DNA from 4 places in the Enterobacter sp. C3_dUdeg genome. Region 4 is predicted to be linked to each of the others. Evidence: predicted binding sites of a transcription regulator. Region 4 holds the regulator's gene; each other region holds the start of a gene.
What was found. Region 4 encodes sigma-54, which starts transcription at its own class of promoters, with help from an activator protein. Its sites were predicted from a motif close to GTTGGCACANNTTTCGCTNT; they were not measured.
Positions count from the first base shown of each region.

Region 1 (3,567 bases), on a different contig from region 4:
TGATAAACAGCCCGCACAGGCCAAACGTCACCAGCCAGATGGCGTTCAGCGGCGTGATCTCAACCGTGTGGCGAATCAGCGGCATCACGGCCTCTGCGGACTGGCCGCCGAGCAGGACAACGCCGCCTGCCGCCAGCGTCATCAGGCTAGCAACCGCCCCGCCGATCCCGGCGATCGCGCCGCTCAGGGTTTTATGGAATGAGAAGATCAGCGCCAGAACAGCGGCGGCAGCAAAACAGGCTACCGCGCTGGTAATCATCATCGCCGCGTTCATTTCGCCCCCTCGTTAAGCGCCTGTAGCAGAGAAAGGTCGCCAAAATCACTGTTGATGGTCAGCTCGCGTTTACGCTTGCTGGTACGGGCGATGTCGCGAATGTTAACCAGAATCAACGCCTTAGTCGGGCAGGTGCGCACGCAGGCCGGGCCCTGCTCATCGAAGCTGCACAGGTCGCATTTCACCGCAACGGCACGGATGCCGGGCACCCAGTCCAGCAGCGTACTTACGCGTGCCGGAGCCGGTGGCGCGGGTGGGGCTTTTGGCGAGTTGGCGTTCGCCGGAATATGCAGCGGACGGCTGCCGGAAAATTCAATCGCGCCGAACGGGCAGGCAATGCCGCACAGCTTGCAGCTTACGCACAGGCTTTCGTTCAGCTGGACAGCGCCATCCACGCGGGTGATGGCATTCACAGGGCAGACACCCGCGCAGGGGGCGTCTTCACAGTGATGGCAGAGCTGCGGGGCAGACTCTTTTTCATTACGCATGACGTGCAGGCGCGGCATGGACTGCAGCCCATGCAGGCGATGCGTTTCCGAGCACGCCGCCTCACAGGTTCGACAGCCAATACAGACCGTCGAGTCAGCAATTACAAAACGGTTCACCGGGTTATCCTCTGGTGATAGTCATTTTTGACGAAAAACTGTCTTGTCGACACTTCTCGACACGCAGGAGTCAGGCCACATTCGCTGAGGCGTTTCCGTCCATCAGCTGCTTCAGGTTGACCGGAAGATCGTGCTCAACGGCGGCGTACAGGCCGTTATAGACCGGCGCGATTTTTTCCAGATAGTGCTCCAGCACCTGCTGGCGATCGCGGTTGCTGACGTGGCCGTCCACCATGCCATCGGCCATCAGCTGCGCCTTCGCAATACACTGTTTTTCGCCGTCTTTTGTCTCGAGGTGGTACTCAATGGTGTGGCTGTTGAAGTTATCCGCCAGGGTAACGTTAATGGTGAAATGGCCGAACAGGACGAAGCGCATGTCGCCCTGCGCCGCGCAGCTCATCGCGTGGTGAAGACGCGCTTTCGAGAGGGTGATGCCCTGAACCAGAGAGTTGCAGTAGAGGTGCCACTGGTCCTGCAGCTGCTGATGACGCTGCGCGATGTAATCCGCTTTTTCGCTGATTTCCCAAATAGTCATAGAAGGTATCCGGTTAATGGAGATAGCGGCTGTTAAGCAGATTCCATGCCAGTTTTTATCTTGCTGATTTTAAATAGATTTAATTACAAAACCGCTGTCAACGCCGCGGTGTCGACGTGTCATTTCGACAGCGTTGACATCGTCACGCCTTAACAAAAATCAAGCTGGCACCGTTATTGCATTCAATGGCGTAATTCATTGAGGAGGCGTCATGCACGAAATCACCCTCTGCCAGCGGGCTCTGGAACTTATCGAACAGCAGGCAGTGCAAAACCACGCGAAGCGCATCACCGGCGTCTGGCTGAAGGTCGGGGCGTTTTCCTGCGTCGAGACCAGCGCCCTGAATTTCTGTTTTGAGCTGGTTTGTCGCGGCACGCTGGCGGAAGGCTGCGAGCTCCATATCGAAGAGCAGCAGGCGGAGTGCTGGTGCGAGCAGTGCCAGCAGTACGTCACCCTGCTGTCATCAAAGGTTCAGCGCTGTCCGCAGTGTCAGAGCACCGGTCTTCGCATCGTGGCGGACGACGGCATGCAGATCCAACGCCTCGAAATCGAGAAGGAGTAAAGTATGTGTAGCACCTGCGGTTGCGCCGAAGGCAACCTGTATATAGAAGGGGATGAACACCGTCCCCATTCCGCGTTTCGCTCCGCGCCCTTTTCGCCTGCCCCGCGGCCTGCTGCGGCTTTAACCGGTATCACCTTCGCCCCGCAACGCTCCGCTGCGGGCGATCTGCACTACGGCCACGGCGAAGCGGGTACCCACGCGCCGGGCATCAGCCAGCGCCAGATGCTGGAGGTGGAAATCAACGTGCTGGACAAAAATAACCAGATCGCCGCCCGCAACCGCGCGCGCTTTGCCGCCCGCAAACAGCTGGTGCTGAACCTGGTCTCCAGCCCCGGCTCCGGCAAAACCACGCTGTTAACGGAAACGCTCAAACGCCTGAACGGGCGCGTCTCCTGCGCGGTGATTGAAGGCGACCAGCAAACCGTTAACGACGCGGCGCGCATTCGCGAAACCGGCACCCCGGCGATTCAGGTCAATACCGGCAAAGGCTGCCACCTGGATGCGCAGATGATTGCCGACGCCGCCCCGCGCCTGCCGCTGGCGCATAACGGCATTCTGTTTATTGAAAACGTCGGCAATCTGGTCTGCCCGGCAAGCTTCGATCTGGGCGAACGCCACAAGGTGGCGGTGCTTTCGGTGACCGAAGGCGAAGACAAGCCGCTGAAGTACCCGCATATGTTTGCCGCCGCCTCCATCATGCTGCTGAACAAAGTCGACCTGCTGCCGTACCTGAACTTCGACGTGGATAAGTGCCTGTCCTGCGCCCGGGAAGTGAATCCCGAGATTGAGATCCTGCTGGTATCCGCCACGCGCGGCGACGGCATGGACGCCTGGCTGAACTGGCTGGAGAGTGAACGATGTGCATAGGCGTACCGGGACAAATCCATTCCATTGACGGGAACCAGGCCAAAGTGGAGGTCTGCGGCATCCTGCGCGACGTGGACCTGACGCTGGTGGGCAGCAGCGATGAAACGGGCGCATCGCGTCTCGGCCAGTGGGTGCTCGTCCACGTGGGGTTTGCCATGAGCGTGATTAACGAAGCGGAAGCCCGCGACACGCTGGATGCCCTGCAAAACATGTTCGACGTGGAGCCTGACGTGGGCGCGCTGCTGTACGGCGAGGAGCGTTAGCCATGCGTTACGTTGATGAATACCGCGCGCCCGAGCAGGTGCTGCAGCTTATCGGGCACCTGAAAACGCGCGCGGCGCTGCTGGACTACACCAAAGAGAGACCGCTGCGGATCATGGAGGTGTGCGGCGGACACACGCACGCCATCTTCAAATTTGGCCTCGACCAGCTGCTGCCGGAGAATATCGAGTTTATCCACGGCCCCGGCTGCCCGGTGTGCGTGCTGCCGATGGGGCGCATCGACAGCTGTATTGAAATTGCCAGCCAGCCCGACGTCATTTTCTGCACCTTTGGCGACGCGATGCGCGTGCCGGGGAAAAACGGCTCGCTGCTGCAGGCGAAAGCGCGCGGGGCCGACATCCGGATCGTCTATTCGCCGATGGATGCCCTGACGCTGGCGGAGGACAACCCCGCGCGCAAGGTGGTGTTTTTTGGCCTGGGGTTTGAAACCACCATGCCCGCC
Region 1 covers NZ_BAAKFX010000011.1:72,458-76,024, reverse strand. The annotation lists gene hycC (formate hydrogenlyase subunit 3) at 1-274, opposite strand, end outside; gene AC27FC_RS19325 (4Fe-4S dicluster domain-containing protein) at 271-879, opposite strand; gene hycA (formate hydrogenlyase regulator HycA) at 950-1,414, opposite strand; gene hypA (hydrogenase maturation nickel metallochaperone HypA) at 1,626-1,976, shown strand; gene hypB (hydrogenase nickel incorporation protein HypB) at 1,980-2,843, shown strand; gene AC27FC_RS19305 (HypC/HybG/HupF family hydrogenase formation chaperone) at 2,834-3,106, shown strand; gene hypD (hydrogenase formation protein HypD) at 3,109-3,567, shown strand, end outside.
Region 1: a site for sigma-54 is predicted at 1,578-1,597, ahead of hypA (hydrogenase maturation nickel metallochaperone HypA). Genes of this name have one in related genera too.

Region 2 (3,567 bases), on a different contig from region 4:
CTGCTTGAACGCCAGCTCATCCGTTTGCTGCTGGCGCTGTTACTTGGAGCCAGCGGTACGCTGGCTTTTTCTCCTTACGATATCTGGCCCGCCGCCATTCTCTCCCTGATGGGGCTTCAGGGCCTGACCCTGAATCGTCGTCCGGTACAGGCTGCGGCTATCGGTTACTTCTGGGGACTGGGGCTGTTTGGCTCAGGCATCAACTGGGTCTATGTCAGCATCGCCCAATTTGGCGGTATGCCTGGCCCGGTTAACGTCTTCCTGGTGGTATTGCTCGCCGCGTATCTCTCGCTCTATACCGGTCTGTTCGCCGGCATCCTTTCTCGCCTGTGGCCAAAAACCACCTGGCTGCGCGTCGCCATTGCCGCGCCGGTGGTCTGGCAGATAACCGAGTTCCTGCGCGGCTGGGTGCTGACGGGCTTCCCGTGGCTGCAGTTCGGCTACAGCCAGATTGACGGCCCCCTGAAGGGCCTGGCACCGGTAATGGGCGTTGAGGCCATCAACTTCCTGCTGATGGTGGTCAGCGGCCTGCTGGTCCTGGCGCTGGTCCAGCGCTGCTGGAAACCGCTGGCTGTGGCACTGGTGCTGTTTGCCCTGCCCTTCCCGCTGCGCTATATCCAGTGGTTCACGCCCGAGCCAGAGCGCGCCATGCAGGTTTCCATGGTGCAGGGGAATATTCCGCAGTCTATGAAGTGGGATGAGAAAGAGCTGCTGAATACGCTGAAGATCTACGCCAACGCCACCGAAGAGGTGATGGGTAAATCCCAGCTGATTATCTGGCCGGAATCTGCGATCCCCGATCTGGAAATTAACCAGCAGCCGTTCCTCAACATGATGAACGACCTGCTGCTGGCGCGCGGCAGCACGCTGATCACTGGGATTGTCGATGCGCGTCTGAATCAGCAGAACCGCTACGACACCTACAACAGCATCATTACGCTCGGGAAAGATAGCGAGTACAGCTACCACTCCACTGACCGGTACAACAAGAACCACCTGGTGCCGTTTGGTGAATTTGTCCCGCTGGAGTCGATTCTGCGCCCGCTGGCCCCGTTCTTTGACCTGCCGATGTCCTCTTTCAGCCGCGGCCCGTACGTACAGCCTCAGCTGCACGCGCACGGCCTGGCCCTGACGGCGGCCATCTGCTACGAAATCATTCTCGGCGAGCAGGTACGCGATAACTTCCGCCCGGATACTGACTATCTGCTGACCATCTCCAACGACGCCTGGTTTGGTAAGTCAATCGGCCCGTGGCAGCACTTCCAGATGGCACGTATGCGCTCTCTGGAGCTGGCGCGTCCGCTGCTGCGCAGCACCAACAACGGCATCACCGCCGTGATTGGTCCGCAGGGCGAGATTCAGGCGATGATCCCGCAGTTTACTCGCGAGGTACTGACCACTAAAGTCACGCCAACCACCGGGCTGACGCCATACGCGCGCACCGGCAACTGGCCGCTGTGGATACTGACCGTGCTGTTCGGCTTTGGCGCGGTGCTGATGAGCCTGCGTCAGCGTCGGAAATAACCTTCCCTTCTGTTGCCGGGTGGCGTAGCCGCCACCCGACAATTTTCTCCAGAGTCCCATCCTGGCACGCCTATTGCTTTGTTTATTCAGGTAAACGCAGTTTGGCTTAACGTGCAACTTTGTCGCACCAGCGTAGATCATCGGTAGCACCGAAACGGTGCAACGGGAGATATTTGCCTCTGAATGGTGCGGCGCGCTTCGCAAAAATAAACAATAACGCAGCAAAATCTTTACATTAAGCCAGACTAAATGTTAACAAGCTTGCATAACACTGCACTCGCACTGCGCGAGATATAACAACATCACAATGGGTATCAATGCGTCGCTGGCGCTGATAAAAAAGGAGTTGGGTATGCAATTACGTAAACTGGCCACAGCAATGCTGGTTATGGGAATGTCTGCAGGCGTGGTTCACGCTGAAGATGCTCCGGCAGCAGGCAGCACTCTCGACAAGATTGCCAAAAACGGCGTCATCGTGGTCGGCCACCGTGAATCTTCAGTCCCGTTCTCTTACTACGACAACACGCAAAAAGTCGTGGGCTATTCACAGGATTACTCCAACGCCATCGTTGAAGCTGTGAAGAAAAAGCTGAACAAACCTGACCTGCAGGTGAAGCTGATCCCAATCACTTCACAGAACCGTATTCCACTGCTACAAAACGGCACCTTTGACTTCGAGTGTGGCTCCACCACCAACAACCTCGAGCGTCAGAAACAGGCTGCCTTCTCTGACACCATCTTTGTCGTGGGCACCCGTCTGCTGACGAAGAAAGGCGGTGAGATCAAAGACTTCGCTGATCTGAAAGGCAAAGCGGTTGTTGTGACCTCCGGTACCACGTCAGAAGTGCTGCTGCACAAGCTGAACGACGAGAAGAAAATGGATATGCGCATCATCAGCGCGAAAGACCATGGCGACTCCTTCCGTACCCTGGAAAGCGGTCGTGCCGTTGCGTTTATGATGGATGACGCCCTGCTGGCGGGCGAACGTGCGAAAGCGAAGAAACCAGACAACTGGGATATCGTCGGTACCGCGCAGTCCAAAGAAGCCTACGGCTGTATGCTGCGTAAAGACGATCCGCAGTTCAAAAAGCTGATCGATGACACCATCGCTCAGGTGCAGACCTCCGGCGAAGCGGAAAAATGGTTCGACAAATGGTTCAAGAACCCGATTCCACCAAAAAACCTGAACATGAATTTTGAACTGTCTGACGACATGAAGGCGCTGTTCAAATCTCCAAATGACAAGGCTCTTAACTAATTAGAACAACAGGGGCGGGATCTCCTGCCCTCTCGATTGTCGGGAAGCATGGACAGACTATACGTTGAGTGGTCGTTCCCCACTCAGCGCGAAAAATGAGCTTCTCACCAATCTTCGAGGGTAGCGCTGCTACCCTTTTTTTTCTGGAGTTTATTATGTCAATAGACTGGAACTGGGGCATATTCCTGCAACAAGCCCCGTTCGGCAACACCACCTATCTTGGCTGGCTGTGGAGCGGCTTTCAGGTCACCGTGGCACTATCGATAACGGCGTGGATTATCGCGTTTCTTGTCGGTTCTCTGTTCGGTATTCTGCGCACCGTCCCTAACCGTTTTCTTTCAACGCTTGGCACCCTGTATGTGGAACTGTTCCGTAACGTTCCGCTGATCGTGCAATTCTTTACCTGGTATCTGGTCATCCCGGAACTGCTGCCGGAAAATATTGGCATGTGGTTCAAGTCGGAGCTGGATCCGAACGTGCAGTTCTTTGTCTCCTCCATGATGTGTCTGGGGCTGTTTACCGCTGCGCGCGTTTGCGAGCAGGTGCGTGCCGCCATTCAGTCATTGCCGCGCGGACAAAAAAACGCGGGCCTGGCAATGGGCCTGACGCTGCCCCAAACCTACCGCTACGTGCTGCTGCCTAACGCCTACCGCGTTATCGTTCCACCGATGACCTCCGAGATGATGAACCTGGTGAAAAACTCGGCCATCGCCTCGACTATCGGCCTGGTCGACATGGCCGCGCAGGCGGGCAAGCTGCTGGATTATTCCGCTCACGCGTGGGAA
Region 2 covers NZ_BAAKFX010000002.1:63,890-67,456, forward strand. The annotation lists gene lnt (apolipoprotein N-acyltransferase) at 1-1,524, shown strand, start outside; gene AC27FC_RS07810 (amino acid ABC transporter substrate-binding protein) at 1,877-2,782, shown strand; gene AC27FC_RS07815 (amino acid ABC transporter permease) at 2,938-3,567, shown strand, end outside.
Region 2: a site for sigma-54 is predicted at 1,585-1,604, ahead of AC27FC_RS07810 (amino acid ABC transporter substrate-binding protein). Genes of this name have one in related genera too.

Region 3 (3,567 bases), on a different contig from region 4:
GGGTGGCGCTCTCTATCCTGGCCCTGCTGCTCCCTTCCCTGCTGGCGTGGAAGAGCCGCCAGCAGCATCCTCAGCAGGGATATCGCGTGGCGGGAGGAAAACCGCTGCTGTGCGTTGTGTTTGGCTGTGGGGTGGTGATTATTCTGGTGCAGGTATTGATTGCAGCCGGGATGCTGCCGGAAGTGGGTTAAATAAAAAAGGGGCAATCATCAGCCCCTTTTTTATTAGTGCAAACAGCAGCTCTTAAACTTCTTCCCGCTGCCGCAAGGACACGGATCGTTACGCCCGACCTTCGTGCCGTTCACCGTCGGCTTCTTCACTTCCGGCTGCTGCGGGTTGTTTACCCAGTATTGATATAGACGCAGTGCCGCAGGCTGGATGCTTTCGATGCTGGCGATATACTCCTCTTCGGACAGTTCATCCAGCTTTTCGCTGTTCTCTTCCGTCCCGTGCAGGGCAATCACGTCAAGATCGGCCTTCAGGGCTTCCGGCAGGGCTGACCAGTCCGTCAGCGCCACGCCGCGCATATAGCCATAGCACCACTCTTCCACCACGGTATAGCTCTCACCATCCACGTCGTTATAACCAAACATCGGTTCAAACTGATCCGGGTACTCGCTCAGGCGCTCGGCAATATCGTTCATATGCTTAAAGCAGAGATCGATAAAACGATTCATCTCACGATCGTTTTTCCAGCGCGGAATGTACTTCTCGCCACCCCACACCGCCACCAGCCAGGCATCTGGCTCAACGACAACAGGACCGGAAAGCACTGCGGTAAGCATGCCGTCCAGTTCGGACACGTCAATCACGGACGCGTCATCATGACCGTAAGACATTAACGTCTCTTCAAGCCACGCCATTTCGCTTTCATTCAATGGGCCTTCAGTCATCGCTGATACTCCTGCAAAAGGAAACGATCCTAACACATATCTCACGCCTCTCCGGGCTGAAGTTTAGGTCTTTATTGCTGCAAAAACGTGCAAATCGTGACCTTTGCACAACTTATGGGCTTTATTGTTAACGATATGTGATCTCCGCTGTAATTTCTTCTCCTCCCGCAAGGCGGCATAACGCGGCGCTCTATACTCAAACATGTCGCATGCCCGTCAATGGGTTAACCATTCTGGCAACGTTTTTGCTTAACGTTCTTCGCGCGCCTCTGCGCAGGGAAATCTCGCCGTAATATGCAGGATGCCGTCTGTATCTTGTTCGTTTAGTGCATTTTGTTCTTGCTCGTGTTTCGGATTGGCTGCGCCGTCGGGCGTTCGGGTTTACGCCGTGGTGCAAAAACCTCTTTGCTAAGGAACATAATAATGTCGCTGAAATTAATCAGAACTCCTCTTTCTCTTGTGTTGGCCGGTTGCCTGGTGACGGCGTTTTCCGCCCGGGCAGATATTGTGATTGGCGTGGCCGGGCCGTTCACGGGTCCGAATGCCACCTATGGCGATCAGTACTGGCACGGCGCAACGCAGGCCGCTGAAGACATTAATGCCGCAGGCGGCATTAACGGCGAGAAGATCAAACTGGTTCAGGGGGATGATGCCTGCGAGCCTAAGCAGGCCGTGGCCGTCGCCAACCGTTTAGTTGACCAGGATAAAGTCAACGCCGTGGTCGGCCATTTCTGCTCCTCTTCCACAATGCCCGCCTCCGAGGTGTATAGCGACGCGGGCATTATTGCGATTACCCCCGGCTCAACTAACCCGCTGATCACCGAACGCGGCATGAGCGATATGTTCCGCATGTGCGGACGCGATGACCAGCAGGGTCAGGTTGCCAGCGACTTCATCATCGACAAGCTGAAAGCCAAACGCGTGGTGATTATTCACGATAAAGACACCTATGGTCAGGGTCTGGCTGACGCCACCAAAGCGGCGCTGGCGAAACGCGGGGTTCAGGATGTGATGTATGAGGGGTTATCTCGCGGTGAGAAAGACTTTAACGCGCTGGTGACCAAGATCGGCGCGCAAAAACCGGACGTCGTGTTCTTCGGTGGCTGTCACCCGGAAGCCGGTCCGCTGGTTCGCCAGATGCGTGAACAGGGCGTGCAGGCGAAATTCTTCTCCGGCGACTGCATTGTCAACGAAGAGATGGTGACCGCCGCGGGTGGCCCGCAATACACCAACGGCATTTACATGACCTTCGGTAAAGATCCGCGCCTTATCCCGGACGGTAAAGCGGTTATCGAGAAATTCCGCGCCGGTAAATTCGAGCCGGAAGGTTACACCCTTTACTCCTATGCCTCCGTACAGGCCATTGCCGCAGCCTTCAAGGCCACCGGCGGCAAGGACTCCGCCAAAGCCAGCGAGTGGCTTAAAGCCAATTCCGTCGACACGGTGATGGGCAAAAAAGCCTGGGACAGCAAGGGCGATCTGAAAGTGTCTGACTACGTGGTTTATCAGTGGGACGACAAAGGCAAATATAAGGAAGTGCAGTAACGGGACGGAGTCACGCTCAACGTCGGCGGGCCTGCCCGTCGGCGCGTAATAAACATCAGGCTGCGCGCATCGCGCAGCCTATAAAACGAGCGCGCTAAGATGAGTACATTCTTCCTGCAACAGTTAATCAATGGCTTAACGCTGGGCTCCGTCTACGGTTTAATCGCCATCGGCTACACCATGGTGTACGGCATTATCGGGATGATCAATTTCGCCCACGGCGAAGTGTATATGATTTCCGCCTATCTCTGCGCCATCGGCCTGGCGCTGCTCTCGTTCTTCGGTCTGCAGTCGTTCCCGCTGCTGATCCTCGGGACGCTGGTGTTCACCATCGTGGTAACCGGGGTGTACGGCTGGACCATCGAGCGTATCGCCTACAAGCCGCTGCGCAACTCGACGCGCCTGGCGCCGCTGATCTCCGCCATTGGGATGTCTCTTATTCTGCAAAACTACGCGCAGCTGAGCCAGGGTCCGCGCCAGCAAGGGGTGCCGACCATGCTGGACGGCGTGATTCGCCTGCATCTGGGCGACGGGTTCGTACAGATAACCTACACCAAAGTGTTTATTCTGGTTGCCTCGTTTGCCGGCATGCTGGTGCTCACCTGGATTATCAACCATACCCGGCTGGGCCGGATGTGCCGCGCGGTACAACAGGATCGTAAGATGGCCTCCATTCTGGGCATTAACACCGACCGGATTATTTCACTGGTCTTCGTCATCGGCGCGGCGATGGCCGGTCTGGCGGGCGTGCTGATCACCATGAATTACGGCACCTTTGATTTCTACGTCGGGTTCGTGATCGGCATTAAAGCCTTTACTGCGGCGGTACTCGGCGGCATCGGCTCCCTCCCCGGCGCCATGCTCGGTGGCCTTATCCTGGGCGTGGCGGAAGCCCAGTTCTCGGGCATGGTGAACTCAGACTATAAAGATGTCTTTTCGTTCGGCCTGCTGGTCATGATCCTTATTTTCCGTCCCCAGGGGCTGCTTGGGCGCCCGATTGTGGCCAAAGTGTGAGGGAGAGAATGATGACGTCACACGGTTTTTCACTTAAACGCTGCATGCTGGACGCGATTTTTTCCGGGCTGATTGCGCTGATTATTTTCGGCCCCATTGCGGGCGTGGTGCTGGA
Region 3 covers NZ_BAAKFX010000001.1:419,631-423,197, reverse strand. The annotation lists gene tyrP (tyrosine transporter TyrP) at 1-191, shown strand, start outside; gene AC27FC_RS01955 (YecA/YgfB family protein) at 225-893, opposite strand; gene AC27FC_RS01950 (branched-chain amino acid ABC transporter substrate-binding protein) at 1,317-2,438, shown strand; gene AC27FC_RS01945 (ABC transporter permease subunit) at 2,538-3,452, shown strand; gene livM (high-affinity branched-chain amino acid ABC transporter permease LivM) at 3,464-3,567, shown strand, end outside.
Region 3: a site for sigma-54 is predicted at 1,126-1,145, ahead of AC27FC_RS01950 (branched-chain amino acid ABC transporter substrate-binding protein). Genes of this name have one in related genera too.

Region 4 (3,567 bases):
CCAGATCACCTATCTGGTGAAAGAGCAAAAAATGCAGGCCTCCAGCGAGAAAGGCAAACGCGTCACGACCGTCCTGGTTCCGTCGCAGCTGCAGGACAAAGGCAAAGGCCAGGCCCCGGCACAGAAGAAGAGTAACTAATTCGTTATGGCAACATTAACTGCAAAAAATCTCGCGAAGGCCTACAAGGGCCGCCGTGTCGTAGAAGATGTCAGTCTGACCGTCAACTCCGGCGAAATTGTAGGGCTGCTTGGCCCTAACGGTGCGGGTAAAACCACCACCTTCTACATGGTCGTTGGCATTGTGCCGCGCGATGCCGGCAACATTATCATTGACGATGAAGACATCAGCCTTCTGCCGCTGCACGCGCGCGCGCGTCGCGGGATCGGCTACCTGCCGCAGGAAGCCTCCATTTTCCGTCGTCTTAGCGTTTACGATAACCTGATGGCGGTCCTGGAAATTCGTAACGATCTGACCAGCGAACAGCGTCAGGATCGTGCCAACGAGTTGATGGAAGAGTTCCACATTGAGCATCTGCGCGACAGCCTCGGTCAGGCACTCTCCGGGGGTGAACGCCGTCGTGTTGAGATTGCACGTGCGCTGGCCGCAAACCCGAAATTTATCCTTCTGGATGAACCGTTTGCCGGCGTTGACCCGATCTCGGTTATCGACATTAAACGCATCATTGAACACCTGCGTGACAGCGGGCTTGGCGTACTGATCACCGACCACAACGTCCGTGAAACGCTGGCCGTGTGTGAACGCGCGTATATTGTCAGCCAGGGCAATCTGATCGCCCACGGTACGCCGCAGCAGATCCTCGAAGACGATCATGTTAAGCGCGTCTATCTTGGGGAAGACTTCAGACTCTGATAGGGTAGAGGTAACGTAACGCCGAACCGGAGAAAAATGCTCTGAACATGAAGCAAGGTTTGCAATTAAGGCTCAGCCAACAACTGGCAATGACGCCGCAGCTACAGCAGGCAATTCGCCTGTTGCAACTGTCCACGTTAGAACTTCAGCAGGAGCTCCAGCAGGCGCTGGACAGCAACCCCCTGCTGGAACAAACCGATCTTCATGACGAGGTAGATACTCAGCAGTCACAGGATACAGAAGCGCTCGACACCGCGGATGCACTCGAACAAAAAGAGATGCCCGACGAGCTACCGCTGGATGCCAGCTGGGATGAAATCTACACCGCCGGAACCCCTTCCGGTACGCGTGCAGACTACCAGGATGATGAGCTACCGGTCTATCAGGGAGAAACCACCCAGTCGCTGCAGGATTACCTGATGTGGCAGGTGGAACTTACCCCCTTCTCCGATACCGACCGCGCGATTGCCACCTCAATTGTCGATGCCGTTGACGACACCGGCTATTTGACCGTCACGCTGGACGATATCCTGGAAAGCATGGGCGACGAAGAGATTGAACTTGAGGAGATCGAAGCCGTTCTGAAGCGCATCCAGCGTTTCGATCCGGTAGGCGTGGCCGCAAAAGATCTGCGCGACTGCCTGCTGATCCAGCTTTCTCAGTTCAGCAAAGAGACGCCATGGCTCGACGAGGCGCGCTTAATCATCAGCGATCATCTGGATCTGTTGGCCAACCACGATTTCCGCAGCCTGATGCGCGTCACGCGCCTGAAGGAAGAGGTGCTGAAAGAAGCGGTGAATCTGATCCAGTCACTCGATCCGCGCCCGGGACAGTCGATCCAGACCAGCGAGCCCGAGTACGTCATCCCGGACGTGCTGGTGAGAAAACACAATGACCGCTGGGTCGTTGAACTGAATTCAGACAGCATCCCTCGCCTGCAAATCAACCAGCAGTATGCCTCCATGTGCACCAGCGCGCGTAACGACTCCGACAATCAATATATTCGTAGCAATCTTCAGGAAGCGCGATGGCTGATCAAAAGTCTGGAAAGCCGAAATGATACGCTGCTGCGCGTCAGCCGCTGTATTGTCGAACAGCAGCAGGCGTTCTTTGAGCAGGGCGAAGAGTATATGAAACCGATGGTACTGGCGGATATCGCCCAGGCCGTCGAGATGCATGAATCAACCATTTCCCGTGTCACCACGCAGAAGTATCTGCACAGTCCACGCGGTATATTTGAGCTTAAGTATTTCTTCTCCAGCCATGTGAATACCGAGGGCGGCGGCGAAGCGTCGTCAACGGCCATTCGTGCCCTGGTGAAGAAGTTGATCGCCGCGGAGAACCCCGCGAAGCCACTAAGCGACAGTAAGTTAACCACCATGCTGTCCGATCAGGGTATTATGGTGGCACGTCGTACTGTTGCGAAGTATCGAGAGTCTTTATCCATTCCGCCGTCCAACCAGCGTAAACAGCTGGTCTGACACAACCGATAAGGAAGACACTATGCAGCTCAACATCACTGGACAAAACGTCGAAATTACTGAGGCTTTACGCGACTTCGTGAACGCGAAGTTTGCAAAACTCGAGCAGTATTTCGAAAGGATCAATCAGGTCTATATTGTGTTGAAAGTGGAGAAAGTGACTCATATCTCGGATGCCACCCTGCATGTTAACGGGGGTGAACTGCATGCCAGTGCGGAAGGGCAAGACATGTACGCTGCTATCGACGGCTTGATTGATAAGCTTGCACGACAGCTCAATAAACATAAAGATAAACTGAAACAACACTAATTGTCCGGGCAGTTAACGGGTGCAAGACGGCCTGTTGTGAAACACAACAGGCCATTTGTACAGTTAGCGCTTAGGTGAAATTATGATGAACAACGATTCCGCTCTTCAACTGAGCAATGTCCTTAACCAGGAATGTACCCGCAGTGCGGTTCACTGCCAGAGCAAAAAACGTGCGCTGGAGATCATCAGTGAACTGGCTGCCAAACAGCTGGGCCTGCCGCCGCAGGTGGTGTTCGAAGCGATTCTGACCCGTGAAAAAATGGGCAGTACCGGTATCGGCAACGGCATCGCGATCCCGCACGGCAAACTGGAAGAGGATACCCTGCGTGCCGTTGGTGTGTTTGTGCAGCTTGAAACACCCATCGCCTTCGATGCCATTGATAACCAGCCCGTCGATCTCCTCTTCGCGCTGCTGGTGCCTGCCGACCAGACGAAAACCCATCTGCATACGCTGTCGCTGGTCGCAAAACGTCTGGCCGATAAAACCATTTGCCGTCGACTGCGCTCGGCCCAAAGTGATGAAGAGCTCTATCAAATTATCACTGAAGCAGAAGGCAATCAGGATGATGCATAACCAGGAGATGGCCTTCACATCTGTTGTCCTGAGGAGAAACGGAACATGGTGCTGATGATTGTCAGTGGCCGTTCAGGGTCGGGGAAATCCGTTGCTCTGCGCGCCCTGGAAGACATGGGTTTTTACTGCGTCGATAACCTGCCGGTCGTGTTGTTACCCGACCTGGCACGCACGCTGGCGGAGAGACAAACCTCTGCCGCCGTCAGTATCGACGTTCGTAACATGCCTGAATCGCCAGAGATCTTCGAACAGGCCATGAGCAACCTGCCTGACGCGTTCTCGCCTCAGCTGCTGTTCCTCGATGCAGACCGCAATACGCTGATCCGCCGCT
Region 4 covers NZ_BAAKFX010000006.1:116,893-120,459, forward strand. The annotation lists gene lptA (lipopolysaccharide ABC transporter substrate-binding protein LptA) at 1-139, shown strand, start outside; gene lptB (LPS export ABC transporter ATP-binding protein) at 146-871, shown strand; gene rpoN (RNA polymerase factor sigma-54) at 919-2,352, shown strand; gene hpf (ribosome hibernation promoting factor) at 2,375-2,662, shown strand; gene ptsN (PTS IIA-like nitrogen regulatory protein PtsN) at 2,745-3,236, shown strand; gene rapZ (RNase adapter RapZ) at 3,282-3,567, shown strand, end outside.